DNA from 3 places in the Micromonospora sp. WMMA1976 genome. Region 1 is predicted to be linked to each of the others. Evidence: riboswitches for the same ligand, from Rfam matches in the RefSeq annotation. Region 1 holds a riboswitch; each other region holds the start of a gene.

Region 1 (5,349 bases):
GGTCCGGATTGGGTACGCCCAGGTGTGCCCAGTTCGCGAATTGCTCATCCCGGGGGGTGGCGACCGGGCCGTTGGAGGAATACTCTCGGTCGCGGCCCGCGTACTGATGAGGCGCCCGTCATGGGCGAGTGGAGGTGCTCGCGTGAGCCTGTCGATCGTGAAGTCGGTGCGGCCGGGTGGTGTCGTCCAGATCGCGCCCCGTGGGGAGATCGACGTCGACACCGCGTACGAGGTGCGGGAAGCGATCGCCGAGGTGCTCGCGAAGGGCCGTCCCGCGCGGATCGAGCTGAACATGCGGCTCGTCACGTTCATCGACTCGGTCGGTATCAGCGCCATGGTCGCGGGTTTCCAGACCTGCGAGGTCAGCGGCGTCAAGCTCGTGGTCACCGAGCCGAGCCGGTTCGTGCACCGGCAGCTCTGGGTGACCGGCCTGCTCGGCCTGTTCGGCGCGCCCGAGCCGTGGTTCGCCGACGACACCCCCGAGGTGCTGCCCGGCGCCTGAGCGCCGTTCACACCCCCTGCGGCCAGGGGACCTTCTACCCGTTGCCAGTCCGGCGTCGGTACGGGACGATCGTCGCGACGCACGACGGCGAGGGGGCCCGCTTGCAGAGCAGCGACAGCTTCAGCTACACCGTGCAGGCCCGGTGCACCCGGGCCGAAGCGGTGGCCCTGCTGGGTGACCTGAGTCGCCAGGGTGAGCTGCATCCGCTGATCGTCCGGGTCCGGAAGCTGCCGGCCCGGCCGGGCGCGCTGGCCAGCTATGCGATCACCGACCGGCTGCAACTCGGCCCGCTGCACTTCCCGGTCACGTACCAGGCGGACGTGCTCGTCGCGGGCGAGGACGAGGTCGTCACCGTGGCGCGGCAGCAACCCGCGACGACCGTCCGCAACCACACCCGCCTGCGCGACGAGCCGGACGGCACGGTACGCATCGACGTGGAGATCACGCTCACCGCGCCGGCGCCGCTGTTCGGGTACGCGTTCCGCCAGGCCCGGGCGGCTCACCTTGGCCTGGCGGCTCGCCTCGGCGCGACCCTGGAGGGCCGGCCGGTCTGATCCGGCCGACCCTGCAGGGGCGTGCTCAGTACACCGACAGGTGCACGTGGTTGGTGTGGTCGCTGGACGGGTCGCCGTTGCCGCCGCTGTACGACTTCCACCCGCTGCTGGGCAGCCAGATCTGCTTGAACCAGATCACGTAGAGCACGGCGAGCGGGTCGGCGTTGCGCACGAAGTACGCGGCCAGGTTGTTGCCGTACGTCCGGTCACCGCCGGTGGCCACGCCGCCGAAGCCGCTCTTCTGCGCGGCGAAGTCGCAGGCCCGCCCCTTCGGATGCTCACCCGAGCCGCTCGGCCGGTGGCACGAGACGTACCTGGTGAAGCCGGCCGCCTTCGCCTGTTGCAGCGCGTGCAGCGTGCGCGGCGTGATGCAGCCGTTCGCCGGCGTCGGGTCGTTGACGCTGCACGACTCCGACGGCCAGGAGCCGTCCGAGTTGCGCGGCGCCGGCTTCGCGTTCTTGCTGGAGGTGCCCTGGACGCTGCCGCCGCCGCTGCTGCTGCGCGACGCGCGGTCGTTCGCCACCTCCAGGGCGCGCTCGGCCTGTTCCTTGCGCTTGGCCATCACCGTCACCTGCTTGCGCTGCTCGAGGATCTCCCCGTCGAGCTGGGCGCGGGTGCGGGTGGCCTCGTCGCGGGTGGCGATCAGGTCGCGCAGCGTGCGGTCCTCGTGCGCGGCGACCTGTTCCAGGGCGGCGGCCCGGTCCATGAAGCCCTCCGGGCTGCTGCTGCCGAGCAGCGCCCCGGCGGTGCCCAGGCGGCCGTTGCGGTACGCCACGACGGCGATCTCGCCGACCTTGGCGTCGCGGACGGCAAGCTCGGCGCCGACCGTCTTGAGCTGGTCGTTGAGCTGTTTCTGGCGGGTCACCGACCGGTTCAGCGCGGCCTTCGCCTCCAGCCAGCCCTTGCTGGCCGCGTCGAGCTGGGCGCGCAGTTCCGGCGTGCCGCCCTCGTCGTTGCCGCCGGGCGCGGCAGCGAGCAGGCCGGTCGCCGGCGCCGCGGAGGCGGGGGAGACCGGAACGGTCGCGACGCCGAGGGTCAGCGTCGCGACGAGCAGGGCCGCCAACCGGGCGGCCGTCCGTCGTACAGGTGCCACTGGGGGCATTCACACGTCCTTCCGTCAACGCCGACCGGGTTAGCTGACGGGTTCGGGACGGAAGATCCCTACCGCTGACGCGGATGCACCCCACGTACGTGGTTCCCCGGCTCGTCCCTGCGGACGATTAGGCGACGGCCGCCCCACCGGGGCCGGGTGGCGTCCGCGGGTGCGGCCGCGACCGAGACTACCGGCGCTGCCCGGGCGCGGCTCCGTCGAGCAACGCCACTAGGCGGGGCAAAACCGGCATAAGACTACATTAGTCCCAGTGATTTAAGTGTGTCCTAATCACCACTCGGTCTTGCCGCACACTCCGGCCGACGCTCCGGGTTCGACCTGCAACGTGGCGTGATCGATGGAGAAGTCCTCGTGCAGGGCGGCCCGCGCGGCGGCCAGCACCCCGGCCGGGTCCGCGCCCGGGTCGGTGGTCAGGTGCGCCGAGGCCACCTCCATGCCCGAGGTGAGGGTCCAGACGTGCAGGTCGTGCACCTCGGCCACGCCCGGTACGGCGGCCAGCCGGTCGTGCACGGCGGTGACCTGGAGGTGCTCCGGCGCGGCCTGCACCAGGATGCGCAGCGCGGCCCGGCCGAGCCGCCAGGTGCGCGGCAGGATGAACACGCCGATGCCGACGGCGACGAGTGGGTCGGCCCACCACCAGTCGGTGACCGCGATGACCAGCGCGGCGGCGATCACGCCGAGCGAGCCGAGCAGGTCGCCGAGCACCTCCAGGTACGCCCCGCGCAGGTTGATGCTCTCCTTCGACCCGGCGCGCAGCAGCGCGAACGCGACGATGTTGGCGAGCAGGCCGAGTACCGCCACCACGAGCATCGGTCCGGCCAGCACCTCCGGCGGCTCGCCGAACCGGCGTACCGCCTCGACCAGGACGTAGATGGCGACGGCACCGAGCAGGACGGCGTTGGCGAGGGCGGCGAGCACCTCCAGCCGGTAGAGCCCGAACGTGCGCTGCGGGTCGGTGCCGGCCCGGCGGGTGGCGGTGATCGCCGCGAGGGCCATGCCGATGCCGAGGACGTCGGTGAACATGTGCCCGGCGTCGGAGAGCAGCGCCAGCGAGCCGGTGGTGAAGGCGGCCACCGCCTCGACCACCATCAGGGCGGCGAGCAGCGCGAACGCGGCCCAGAGGCGGCCTGCGTGGCGGTGTGCCGCATTGGCCACCGCGCCGCTGTGGTCATGACCTGCGCCCACGCCAACACCCTCCCTGCCGCGTACCGGCCCGGCCCAATGTATGTTCACATCGCTATGTATGCAAGTGAACTGTGGGTGGCGGCGGGGCCGGTCACCCCACCGGGTCGAGCGTGGTGAGGCGCTGCGTCGCCCGGGACAGCGCCACGTAGAGCGTGCGGACGCCCGAGCCGGGGTCGGCCCGGATCTCGCCCGGCGCCACCAGCACCACGCCGTCGTACTCCATGCCCTTGGCCTGGAGGCTGGTGACGACCTGGAGCCGGCCCGCGCCGAGCGCGCCCAGCCAGCCGGCCACCTCGTCCCGGCGCGGCACCGGCGTGATCACGCCGACGGTGCCCTCCACCTGCGCGAGCAGCGCCTCGGCCGCCTCGACGGTGGCCGCCGGCAGGTCGGCGGCGGGCACTGTGCGCTCGACCGGCGGCACGCCCGTGGACCGCACCGCGTCGGGCAGCGGCAGGTCCGGGTAGAGGCGGCGGATCTCCGCCGCCGCCACCGCGAAGATCTCCGCCGAGTTGCGGTAGTTGGTGGTCAGCTCGTAGCGGTGCCGCTTACGCCGGCCCAGCGCCTGGTCACGGGCCCGCTCCAGCTCCTGCGGGTCGCCGGTCCAGGCGGTCTGCGCCGGGTCACCGACCACCGTCCAGGACGCCAGCCGGCCGCGCCGGCCGATCATCCGCCACTGCATCGGCGAGACGTCCTGCGACTCGTCCACCACCACGTGCGCGTAGTCGCGGTAGTCGGCCGGACGCTCCCGCGCCGCCGCGCGGGCGGCGCGCTGCCGGTCGGCGTACGTGCTCAGCTCGCGCACGCCACCGGCGAGCTGGTACGGGTCGCGCTTGGGCCGGGCCCGCTGCACCGGCTTGCCGAGCAACGCGTCCAGCTCGTCCAGCAGCGCGATGTCGGCCACCGTCAGCCCCTCGGTCGCAAGCGTCCGGTACGCGTCGCCGAGCAGCCGGATCTCCGCCGAGGAGAGGATCCCCCCGGCGTAGCGGCGCAGCCGGTCCGGGCGGGCCAGCCAGTCCAGCACGTGCCGCGGGTGCAGCCGGGGCCACCACGCCTTGAGGAACTCGCGGAACTCGGGCCGCCCGATGATCTCGTCCTCGAATGCGGGCTGCTCCGGCAGGCGTCCCACCCGCAGCGTGCGGGCCTGCGCGTAGAGCGCGGCGAGCACCGCGTCGAACGCCGCCCGGCGTACCTCGTTGCGGCGCGCCCCACGGCCCAGCGTCCGCTCCCGGATCGCGTCCAGCGCGGGACGTTCCAGGCGCAGCAACTCGCCCCGGTACAGCAGGCGCAGCTCGGCCGGGGAGTCCGGCACCGCGTCGCGGACCGCGCGTTCCAGCACCCGGCGCATCCGCAGCGATCCCTTCACCGCCGCCACGTCCGGCGGGTCGGTGCGGGACGCGGACAGGCCGGGGAACAGCGAGCCGAGCGAGTGCAGCGTGGCGGTCTCCTCGCCGAGCGAGGGCAGCACCGAGGCGATGTACTCGACGAACACACCGGACGGGCCGACCACCAGGATGCCGCCGCCGGCGTACCGGGCCCGGTCGGAGTAGAGCAGGTATGCCGCCCGGTGCAGCGCCACCGCCGTCTTGCCGGTGCCCGGGCCGCCGGAGACGATCGTGACGCCGTTGCCGGGGGAGCGGATCGCCTCGTCCTGCTCGCGCTGGATGGTGGCGACGATGTCCCGCATGCCCCGGCCGGTGGCCCGGGACAGCGTGGCCAGCAGCGCCCCGTCGCCGACCACCGCCATGTCCGGCGGCGCGGCCTCCGGGTCCAGCAGGTCGTCCTCGATCCGGGTGACCTTCTCGGAGGCGGACTGGATCGTGCGCCGGCGCACCACGCCGCGCGGCTCGGCCGGTGTCGCCTGGTAGAACGCGGCGGCAGCGGGCGCCCGCCAGTCCACCACCAGCGTCTCCGCGTCCACGCCCCGCACCCCGAGGCGGCCGACGTGCAGCACCTGCCCGGTACGCAGGTCCAGCCGCCCGAACACGAGCCCCTCGTGC
Region 2 (5,349 bases), 2.9 Mb from region 1:
CGGATCGACCACGTGGTGGTCACCGCCGGCATCCTCGAGAAGGGCGCGCTGGCCGAGATGGACTCCGAGACGATGGACCGTCTCCTGCACGTCAACTTCGTCGGCCCGGTCACCATCGCGCGCCAGTCCCTGCCGTACCTCCAGCAGACCAAGGGCCAGCTGCTGCTCTACACGTCCAGCTCGTACACCAGGGGCCGGGCCCGCTACGCGCTCTACTCGGCCACCAAGGCCGCGCTGGTCAACCTGACCCAGGCGCTCGCCGACGAGTGGGCCGAGTTCGGGGTACGCGTCAACTGCGTCAACCCGGAACGCACCGCCACGCCGATGCGGACGCGGGCGTTCGGCGAGGAGCCGGAGCACACGCTGCTCTCCTCCGAGGCGGTCGCGCAGGCGTCCCTGGACGTGCTGATCTCCGACCTGACCGGCCAGGTGGTCGACGTGCGCCGGTCCCCCGGCGAGCAGGTGGCCGCCGTACCGGCCCAGCCGGGCCCGCACCGGTCCGAGCTGTCCGCCGACGCCTGAACCCGACGGGACGTACCAGATGCGTGGTGACCTGGTCCGCAAGCTGCTCGCCCGGGTGCTGACCACCGGGCTGGCGGTGCTGGCCTTCCTCGTCGTGGCGCTCACCGGCGCCACCGGCTGGGGCCTGGCCCTGGCGGTCGCGGCGCTGGCCGCCACCGCCTGGGAGCGCCGGGTCCGGCCGTCCGCCGACGGGCTCGCCGAGACGGTGCTCGTGGCCGCCGGCATCCTGGTCGGCTACGCCCGTCGCCTCGACGACGGCTTCGACCCGGCGCTCACGGCCACCGCGCTGGTGCTGCTCGGGCTGGTGCTGCTGGTCGGGCCGCTGCGGCAGGCCGGCGCGCTGGAGATCCGCGCGGCGAACCTCCCGGTCCGCACGTGGACACCGGTGGTCGCCGCCCGGCTGGGCGACGCGCTGCTGGTGCTGCTCGCCGTGGTGTCGCTCGCCGCCGCCCTGACGCTGCCCGCGTGGACCGCGCTGGTCGCCGCACTGCTGGTCGGCGCCGGATGCGGGGCGGTCGCGCTGGACCTCGCCCGGCGCCGGTTCCGGCCGCCCGCCGGAGGTGGACCGGTCGGCCGGGCGCTGCGCCGCCACCAGCCCGAGTTCGTGCTGCACTTCTCCGCTCCGCCCGGCTCGGAGTACCAGGTCACCATGTGGCTGCCGTACCTGGAACGGATCGGCCGCCCGTTCATGGTGGTGCTGCGCGAACCGGAGCACCTGCCCGCGGTGGCCGCCGCCACCCGCGCCCCGGTCGTCCTCTGCCCCACGCTGAAGGCGCTGGACGAGGCGCTGGTGCCCAGCCTGCGGGTCGCCTTCTACGTCAACCACGGCGCGAAGAACGCCCACCTGATCCGGTTCAGCCGGCTCACCCACGTGCAGCTGCACCACGGCGACAGCGACAAGGCCCCCAGCGCCAACCCGGTCTCGGCCATCTTCGACAAGATCTTCGTGGCCGGTCAGGCCGCGATCGACAGGTACGCCCGCGCCGGCGTGGAGATCCCCGCCGACAAGTTCGTCGTAGTCGGCCGTCCCCAGGTCGAGGCCATCGAGGTACGCCGCGAGCCGGTCACCCCGCCGACGCACCCGACGCTCCTCTACACGCCCACCTGGACCGGGCACCACGCCGACGCCAACTACTGCTCGCTGCCGGTGGCCGAGACGCTGATCCGCCGGCTGATCGACAGGGGTGCCGTGGTGATCCTGCGCGCCCACCCGTACACCGGCAAGAACCCGGCCTCGGCCCGCCAGCTCGCCCGGCTCACCGAACTGCTCGCCGCCGACCGTGCGAAGACCGGCCGGCCGCACCTGTTCGGCGCCGCCGCGAGCCGCGAGCTGACGCTCACCGAGTGCGTCAACCGCGCCGACGCGCTGGTCTCCGACGTCTCCGGGGTCATCTCCGACTGGCTCTACTCCGGCAAGCCGTACGCGGTCACCGACACCGGCGCCGACGGCGAGCACTTCGTCGAGCGGTTCCCGCTCGCGGCGTCCGGCTACGTGCTGCGGCGCGACATGTCAAACGTGGACGAGGTGCTCACCGACCTGCTGGACGCCGACCCGAAGGCGGCACAGCGCTGGGCGGCGCGTACCCGCTACCTGGGCGACTTCCCCGCCGACGCCTACGCCGAGGCGTTCCTCTCCGCCGCCCGCCGGCAACTGGAACCCGACTGGGCGGTCCCGGGGCCGCGCGCGGCCCGCTAGAAGCGCGAGCCGGCCCGTCGCGGGCCGGCTCGCCCGTTCAGAGGTACGGGTCGAGCAGGGCGAGCACCGCCTCCGGGTCCTCGACGTGCGCGTTGTGGCCCAGTCCCGGCAGCGTCGCCACCGGCACGCCCAGCTCCTTGAGCTGCGCGTCGGTCACCATCGGATCCGCCTCGCCGCGGGCCAGCAGCACCGGTACACCGGTGGCCGCCAGCAGCACCGGCAGCCGGGGCTCCCCGACCGCGAACGCGGCCGGGTCCATCGCGAGCCGCCAGCGGCCGTCCTCCCGCCGCAATCCCGCGTCCACCACCGGGTGGTCCGGGGCGAACAGCCCGGCGAGCCCTGATACCCGCAGGTAGCGCCGGGCCGCCTCGTCCCGGGTGGCGAACCAGGTGACCGGCCGGGCGGCCAGTTCCGCCGACTTCGCCAGCTCGGCCGGCGACCAGACCGCCTTGATGCCGAGCCCGACCACCGCGTCGACCGGGAGCCCGCGCTGCCGGGCCGCGAGCGCCAGCGCCACCACCCCGCCGAGCGAGTGCCCGAGCAGCACCAGCCGGTCGTCGGGGCCGAGCCGCACCGGCCCGAGCCCGTCCACCACGCGCTGGGCCAGCGCCTCGAACGAGTAGCCGGGCAGCGGCGGTGACCAGCCGTGACCGGCCAGGTCGGGGGCGAGCCAGCGGCCGGGCCAGCGGCGTTCCAGCAGCGGCGCCCAGGGCAGCCACACCTCGCCGGTGGCACCCATGCCGTGCAGGAGAATCAGGTGCCGCTTCCCCGTCGCATCGCCCATTGGCGCAGTCTGCCACCGCCCGCCCCGGACACGCGAGACCGAACCCCGCCGACCCCCTCGCTGCGGCTCCGGCCGCCCACACGCCGCCCTCACCCTCGATCTTGGAGTTGTGGCACCTTCCATAGCGGGCGAGCCGGGCATACTGGGTGCCACAAGTCCAAGATCGGCGCGCCAAGACGGCGTGAGGGCGGGGGCGGGACGAGGAAGGCCGGCGCCCCGGGTGGGGTGCCGGCCTTCGGGTGTGCGGGACGGTCAGGCGGAGTAGCCGCGGCTGGCGATCCAGTGCGCCAGGTCGATCGTGGTGACCCAGTACGACGGCAGCGACGGGTCGGCCGAGTCGGCGATCCGCACGGTCCGGCCGTCGTCCTTGTAGCCGACCACGGCGACGTAGTGGCCGCCCGGGAACGAGTGCCAGCCGCCGTTGGTGTCGGTGGCCGTACCGGCGACGTTCGCGACGACCCCGCGGCCGTTGCTGATCGCCTCGACCACGTCGGCCTGGAGGCGGTCCATCTGGGCCGGGGTGGCCGAGCCGGGAATCATGCGGGTCCGGTACGGGTTGCCCTTGACCTGCTGGTTGAGCACCCGGGTGGTGTCCTCGGCGGAGTTGGTGCCCATCTCGGTGGTGCCGAGAGGACCGGCGAGCGCGTCCTGGCTGCGCTCGATGCCGGCGGCGCTGAGCGCGTTGCGCACGGCGGCCGGGCCGCAGTAGAAGTAGTTGATCTGCGCCTGGTAGTCGTAGTCGAGCGACTTGCTCGACGGCGGCTTCGGCTTGGCCTTGGGCGTGGTGTCCGGGTCCGCCGTGGCCTTCGCGGACGGGGAGGCGCTCGGCGACGCGCTGGGCGCGGCGGAGGCGCTGGGCGGTACGGCGATGCGGGCCTCGCCGCGGCTGGCGGGCTGCTCGCCGAGACGGGCGGAGCCGAGGTCGGCGACCGCGGCGGTGTTCTCCTGGACCGGGGCGTCGTCACCGGCGGTGGCGACGGTTCCGGCACCGGCGGCCAGCACGAGCGCGGCGGCCGATCCGGCGATGATCTGGTACGGGCGTTCGGTGACGATCCGTCGCAGCTGACGCTTCAGGTGGTGCTTCACGAAATCCTCCACGGGGCGTGAGCGGCGCACGCCGGCCCGGCACGCGGAGGAACTCACACGTGCTGGCGGGGCCGGATGGCCGGGGGATCGGGAACGCCCGTGATGCCGGGCGCCCAGGGGGCGGTTGCCGGTCGCGCGTCAGGCGCGCGCGGGCACCGCTTCGCCGTGGAGGCGGGGGGACGATCGAGGGGTGGGCAAGAGGGGTTGCTCCTTCCGTGGCCGCCGACCGGGTTAGCTGACGGATTCGGGCGGGAAGTACGCCCTACCGCGGGCCGTGGGCCCGCGGATTCACCCCGATGGTGCTCATGGGTCCCCGGTTCGTGGAACACGATTAGGCGGGTCGGTGCGGCGTCGCCGTCGGCGATCGATTACCGCATCGGACGCGCCGACACTACCGGTGGGTATGTCCCATGCCAAGCGCTCCCACCTGCGTAAACGTGATCCGCGGTAACGGATTTCGGAACACCCGGTTACTGACTTCGCTCAATGGGACAAGCAGTTTCGACGGCGCCCGGCGGCGGAAAGCGGACAGACGGCGAGCACCCGACCGGCAATCGCGGGACTCGATGACCCGTTCTGCGCCCGGCGCCCGTTTCGGCGGCCCGGGTGACCGGGCTCACCATATTCCGGGTAACGATTCGGTCGAGACGGTCGTCTCAGCCGACCCGGGCCGGGCGCCAGCGGGCGTTGCGGACCGTCGCGGCCACCGGCACGGCGCTCGCCGTCGCGCTCCGGTACGCCGGGGCGGGCCGCAGCGCGGCGGTGGCCGCGTACGCCTCGGCGGCGAGCGTCCGGGCGGCCTCGGCGGCCAGTTCCGCGTCCCGCCAGGCCGTCCGCTCCCGCGCGGCGGCGCTCTCCCATCCGGCCCGGCGCCCGTCCCGGACGGTGCGGGCCAGCAGGATCTCCTGCTCGGCCGGGTGCCGGCGGGGATCCCATCCGTTGCGGCGGGCCAGCACGTCGGCGAGCTGACGGGCGGTCAGGTCGCCCCGCCAGTGCGCCGTCATGGCGGCGTGGTGCAGCCAGCGCTCCCGGGCCGCGTACTCGGCCGGGGTGCGCGGCGTGCGCGGGGCGGGCAGCGCGGCGGCACCGGCGAGGCGGCGGGCGGCGGCGTCCGCCTCGTCGTACGCGGTCCAGGCCCGGTCCGCCTCGTCCTGCGCGGCCAGCCACCGCTCCCGGCGGCGACGGGCCGTCTGGGCGGCTCCGGCGGCGGCCACCGCCACCTCCTCGGCGTACCGGACCAGGTCGTCACGGCGGGCGGCGT
Region 3 (5,349 bases), 1.7 Mb from region 1:
CTGGACCTGCACGTACTTGTTCTTGCCGCGGACCACGGTCCGGTCACCCGGTGCCGAACCGTCGAACGAGACCGCCCGGTAGTACTCGCCGGGCAGCACCCCGCCGACCGCGTACCGCTGGCCCGCGGCGAACGTGTACTGCAGCGGCGAGATGGTCTGGTACGGGATGGTGTCCGGGTAGGCGGCCTGCTCCGGGTAGGCCCGCCCGTACACCGGGATGGTGGCCTTGCCGGGCCGCGGGGTCACCACGAAGCCGGTGGCCCACTTGGCGGTCGGCGCGGAGGCCGGGTTGAGGAACCACGCCTTCTGGCCGAGGTACCAGATCGCCGTCCAGTCACCCTGCCGGCCGGCGAGCGCGTACGTCTGACCGGCGGAGGCGCGGGCGCCGTGGTCGGAGATGTACATGGTGTCCGGCGTACCGTCCGGGCGCAGCCCGAGGTCGTTGACGAGCGGGGCGTCCGGGCTCGGCGCGGTCCGCAGGATCACTGCGGAGGAGCCGCGCGACGGGCACGGCTCGGCCGGCGGCCGGGGCGTCGGGACACCGGGCGGCTGCTGGTTGCAGCCGGTGAACGCCGGCCGGTTGGTGGCGAAGTCCGGGTCGATGGTGACCAGGCCGGTACGGGGCGTGCCGGTGCTGCGGAACGGCGCCTTCATCAGGTCGAAGTAGTGCGACCAGTCCCAGTACGGTCCCGGGTCCCAGTGCATGCCGCCCACGTTGGCGGCGGTGATGCCGGGCACGTTGTCGTGGCCGATGATGTGCTGCCGGTCCATCGGGATGCCGAGCTTGAGCGCCAGGTGCCGCACCAGCTTGGCGGAGGTGCGGTACATCGCCTCGGTGTACCAGGTGCCCTGACCGGCGAAGCCCTCGTGCTCCAGGCCGATGGACTTGGCGTTGACGTACCAGTTGCCGGCGTGCCAGCCCACGTCCTTGGTCTTGATGTGCTGGGCGATGTAGCCGTCCACCGAGCGCAGCGTGTAGTGCCAGCCCAGGTAGTCGGCCCGCTTCACCAGGTCGACGCTCGGGCCGAAGTAGCCCTCGGTGTCGTGGATGACGATGTACTCGATCTTCTGCTGCTTCGGCCGGTCGCCCAGGTCGTGGTTGCCGTAGTCGCCCGGGTCGTCGCTGAGCTGCTCGTACGGCGCGGGGATCCACTCGCAGGCCAGCCGTACCGGGCACTCCAGCCCGTCCGGCCGCTCGGCGTTGCGCAGGCCGAGGCGGGCCAGCCGGGAGCGGTCCGGCTGCGCGGCGGTGGCGGCGAGCGTGACCCGCTGGCCGTCGTCGGTGGTGCGGCTGGCGCCCTGGCCGAGCTGGTCGTAGACCTCGTCGGCGAAGGCCGCCGCGGCGTCCGAGGTGTCCGCGCCGGAGTACCGGGCCACCGCGCCGTACCAGGCCGCCGGGTCGGTGCCGGCGCCGACCGGCCCACCCAGAGCCTTCTGGTACGACGCCAGCAGCGCCGCGCCACCGCGGATGTTCGCGGCCGGGTCGGTGCGCAGCGTGCCCGCGTCGAGCCCGGTGAGCGCGGCGGCGGCGTCGAGCGTCTGGAGCGAGGCGGGCGGCAGCGGGGTCTCCCGCTCCGGCGCGGCGGCGGTGGCCGGGTCGAGCTTCAGCGGCCGGGAGTCGTCGCCGCGCGGGTCCTCGTCCTCGTCGACGTGGGCGCTGCCCGGCATGGCGAGGATGTGCGCGGCGTCGGTCAGGTGCATCGGGCCGTAGCCGCCGCTCGTGCTCGGCTGCCCGGGGTGGGTGTCCCAGCGGGACTCCAGATAGGAGACACCGAGCAGCACGTTCTGCGGCACGCCGTACTCGGCCGCCGCGGCGGCGTATTGTTGTTGCCTGTCGCTCGCGGGCGCGGACGTGTCCGGCGCGGCGGTCACCGGGCCGGTCGTCGCCAGCGCGGTGGCTGTCGCCACTGCGGCGGCGAGCAGTATCCGTCTGCCCGACGGCGGGGCGGAGAGGTGCATCGAACCTCCTGGACAGGGATGGGTGTCACTGCGTCTCCACCCTCACTCCGCACACCCGCGGGGGTCAATACCTTTCCAGCGAGTAATCAGCCTTGAAAGAAAATTTCACCTCCGCTCCGGGTGTGGCCCTTCATCGCGTACGGAGTGTCACGTCGCTGGAAGTTGCGGATCGATAACGGTGGTCCCTACTCTGGTGAATCGTCGGCCGCACGTCTCACCGTCCAACCCGGTCGGTGACGGTCCGACACCGCCGAGTCGCCTCCGGGCGAGCCGGGGAACCAGGTACCTGGGGTGAATCCGCAGCGATGCGGTAGGGCGGCTCCCTTCCCGCCCGAATCCGTCAGCTAACCCGGTAGGCGGTACGGAAGAAGGAGTACGGACGCCCGGTGGCACTCCATGCCCCGCGGCCGTCGTCGAACCGGTCCACCGACCGGTCCAGCGTCGCGCCGCGTTCCCGCTGGTCCCGCTTCACCACCGCCCTCGCCGCGCTGGTCGGCACCGCAGTCGTTCTGACCGGCGGCGCCACTGCGGCACACGCCGAACCCTCGGTCGCCGAGATTGAGGCCCAGATCGACCGCGACTGGAACAAGCTCGAACCGGTCATCGAACAGGTCAACGCCGTACGCGAGCAGCTCGCCGCGCGGCGCAAGCAGGCCGACGCGCTCGGCCGGCAGATCGCACCCCTCCAGGCCCGGGTGGACGCCGCGCTCGGTCAGGTCGGCGGACTCGCCGCCGACGCCTACAAGGGCGACAACCTCTCCACAGTGAACGCGCTGCTGGGCAGCCGCTCACCCGGTGACCTGGTCACCGGCCTGGAACTGCTGGACCGCTTCGCGCACCGCCAGCACGAGCAGGTGCGCTCCGTCGCCGCGCTGCGCGACGAACTGGCGGCGAAGAAGAAGCCGCTGGACGAGATGATCGCCGGGCTGGCCCGTACCGAGGCCCAGCTCGCGGCGAAGAAGAAGCAGATCGACGCCGAGATCGCCAAGCTGGAGAAGCTGCGGCTCAAGGTGTACGGCAAGGGCGGCGGCGGCCCGCTGCGCCCGGCGCCGTGCCCGGCCGGCTACCCCGGCGGCCCGGCCGGGGCGGCGGTCAAGTTCGCCTGCGCCCAGATCGGCAAGATCTATGTCTGGGGCGCGGCCGGGCCCGACCACTTCGACTGCTCGGGCCTCACCTTGGCGGCCTGGGCCAAGGGCGGGGTCTCGCTGCCGCACAACGCGCGCCAGCAGCACGGCGTGACGAAGCGGATCAGCCGCGCCGAGCTGCGCGCCGGTGACCTCGTCTTCTACTACAGCGACCTGCACCACGTGGCGATGTACGTGGGCGACGGCTGGGTGGTGCACGCCTCCCAGTCCGGCAAGCCCATCACCATGAAGCGGGTCGACGACGGCGACATCAACAGCTACGGCCGTCCCGGCTGAGGTCGTGGCCCGGGGCTCCGCCGGTGACGGCGGGGCCCCGGCCGTGCCGTCAGCGCGTCGGCCAGGTGCGCCAGCTCTGCCAGGACCGGCTCGGCGTCGGACCGCGCTGCCCCTGGTAACGCGAGCCGTAGACGGCCGAGCCGTACGGGTGCTCGGCCGGCGAGGAGAGCCGGAAGATGCAGAGCTGGCCGATCTTCATGCCCGGCCAGAGCGTGATCGGCAGGTTCGCCACGTTCGACAGCTCCAGCGTGACGTGACCGGAGAAGCCGGGGTCGATGAAACCGGCTGTCGAGTGGGTCAGCAGCCCCAGCCGCCCCAGGCTCGACTTGCCCTCCAGCCGGCCCGCGAGCTGGTCGCCCAGCGAGATCACCTCGAGCGTGGAGGCGAGCACGAACTCGCCCGGGTGCAGCACGAACGGCTGGCCCTCGGGCACCTCCACCATCGAGGTCAGGTCGTCCTGCTGGACCGACGGGTCGATGTGCGTGTAGAGGTGGTTGTTGAAGACCCGGAACAGCCGGTCCAGGCGTACGTCGATGCTCGACGGCTGCACCAGCGTGGGCTCGAAGGGCTCCAGCGCGAGCGTGCCGGCCTTGATCTCGGAGATCAGGTCGCGGTCGGAGAGCAGCATCGGAACACCATAGCGACCGGTACGGGTGACCTGCGTGTCGCACTACATCTTCGTACACGTGTTCGATAGAGTGTCCACATGGCTTCCTGGTCCGAATTCGCCGCCGACGAGCCCCGCCTCGCCGACGAGATCCGCCTCCTGATGCAGCAGTACGGGCCGGGCTTCGGCTACCTCGCCACGGTCCGCGCCGACGGTGGCCCCCGCGTCCACCCGGTCTCCCCGGTGATCACCGCCGACGGTCTCTGGTGTTTCGTCATCGACTCGCCGAAGCGGCGCGACCTCGAACGCGACGGCCGCTACGCGCTGCACTCGTTCCCGCCGGAGGAGAGCGACGACGAGGCGTACATCGCGGGGCGCGCGCGGCCGGTGACCGACCCGGCCACCGTGACGCGGCTGGCCCGGATCGCCCGCGCGTCGCCGCAGGGCGACTGGCGGCTGTTCGAGTTCACCGTCGAGGTGGCGATGCTGACCCGGCGCGACCCGGTGGCCCAGCCCGGCGCCGCCCCGCCGCAGGTGCGGGTCTGGCTCGACCCGCGCGGAGCCGAACCGGCCCGGCGGGAGCGGGTGGCCGCCGAGGGTCGGCGCGGGCGGCACGGCTTCGACACCCGCCGCCCGGCCGCCTGACCCCGACCCCGAAACGACCGGTGCCGGCCCCGTCCGAGGACAGGGCCGGCACCGGTACGTGGTACGACGGTCAGGCTGCGCGGTAGGCGTTCCACGCGGTGAGCATGCGGCTCGCCTGACCGGCGGTGAACTGGTACATGCAGGAGTCGTACGTGTAGTCCATGAAGTTGGTGATCGGGTCCTTGCCGGCGGTCGAGCAGGTGTCGCGGCCGGTCGGGCACTGGTACGCCGGGGACGCCTCGGCCGGGGTGTCGGAGACGCTGTCGCCCGAGCCGGAGCAGCCGCCCTGGAAGGTGTGGTAGAGGTTCAGCCAGTGGCCGACCTCGTGGGTGCCGGTGTCACCCTGGTTGTAGTTGGTCGCGGTGCCGCCGGGCAGCGACTCGTTGAGCACGACCACGCCGTCCATCTTGTCCAGCGTCCGCTTCGGGAACGTCGCCCAGCCCAGCAGGCTGTCGCTCAGCTCGCCGAGGTAGATGTTCAGCGTGTTCTTGCCGCCCTCACGCAGCGAGGTCTTCATCGAGCGCTCGGCGGAGGAGCCCTGCACGATCGGGTACCACGACGGGTTGGTCACCCGGTTGATCTTCGTGAGCTGGAACCCGAACGCGGTGGCGGCACCGCCGGTCGAGCCCGCGTACGCCTGGTTCAGCACGGTGATCTGCTGGTTGATCATCGAGTCGGTGATGTTGCCGCCGGCCCGGGTGCTGTTCTCCTGGATGA

Evidence for each region. Region 1 has a riboswitch for cyclic di-AMP ahead of O7546_RS21285 (hypothetical protein). Riboswitches for the same ligand answer to the same signal wherever they lie in the genome.
Region 2: another riboswitch for cyclic di-AMP. It lies ahead of O7546_RS08220 (C39 family peptidase); the one in region 1 lies ahead of O7546_RS21285 (hypothetical protein).
Region 3: another riboswitch for cyclic di-AMP. It lies ahead of O7546_RS29320 (C40 family peptidase); the one in region 1 lies ahead of O7546_RS21285 (hypothetical protein).

What each region holds. Positions count from the first base shown of each region.
Region 1 is NZ_CP114912.1:4,657,123-4,662,471, reverse strand. It holds gene O7546_RS21295 (STAS domain-containing protein) at 143-502, shown strand; gene O7546_RS21290 (SRPBCC family protein) at 604-1,056, shown strand; gene O7546_RS21285 (hypothetical protein) at 1,082-2,158, opposite strand; cyclic di-AMP (ydaO/yuaA leader) riboswitch at 2,163-2,293, opposite strand; gene O7546_RS21280 (cation diffusion facilitator family transporter) at 2,438-3,352, opposite strand; gene O7546_RS21275 (AAA family ATPase) at 3,444-5,349, opposite strand, start outside.
Region 2 is NZ_CP114912.1:1,732,713-1,738,061, reverse strand. It holds gene O7546_RS08235 (bifunctional cytidylyltransferase/SDR family oxidoreductase) at 1-522, shown strand, start outside; gene O7546_RS08230 (CDP-glycerol glycerophosphotransferase family protein) at 542-2,218, shown strand; gene O7546_RS08225 (alpha/beta hydrolase) at 2,256-3,002, opposite strand; gene O7546_RS08220 (C39 family peptidase) at 3,255-4,088, opposite strand; cyclic di-AMP (ydaO/yuaA leader) riboswitch at 4,294-4,436, opposite strand; gene O7546_RS08215 (hypothetical protein) at 4,745-5,349, opposite strand, start outside.
Region 3 is NZ_CP114912.1:6,338,492-6,343,840, forward strand. It holds gene O7546_RS29315 (peptidoglycan recognition family protein) at 1-1,959, opposite strand, end outside; cyclic di-AMP (ydaO/yuaA leader) riboswitch at 2,198-2,332, shown strand; gene O7546_RS29320 (C40 family peptidase) at 2,346-3,380, shown strand; gene dcd (dCTP deaminase) at 3,430-4,008, opposite strand; gene O7546_RS29330 (pyridoxamine 5'-phosphate oxidase family protein) at 4,087-4,632, shown strand; gene O7546_RS29335 (zinc metalloprotease) at 4,703-5,349, opposite strand, start outside.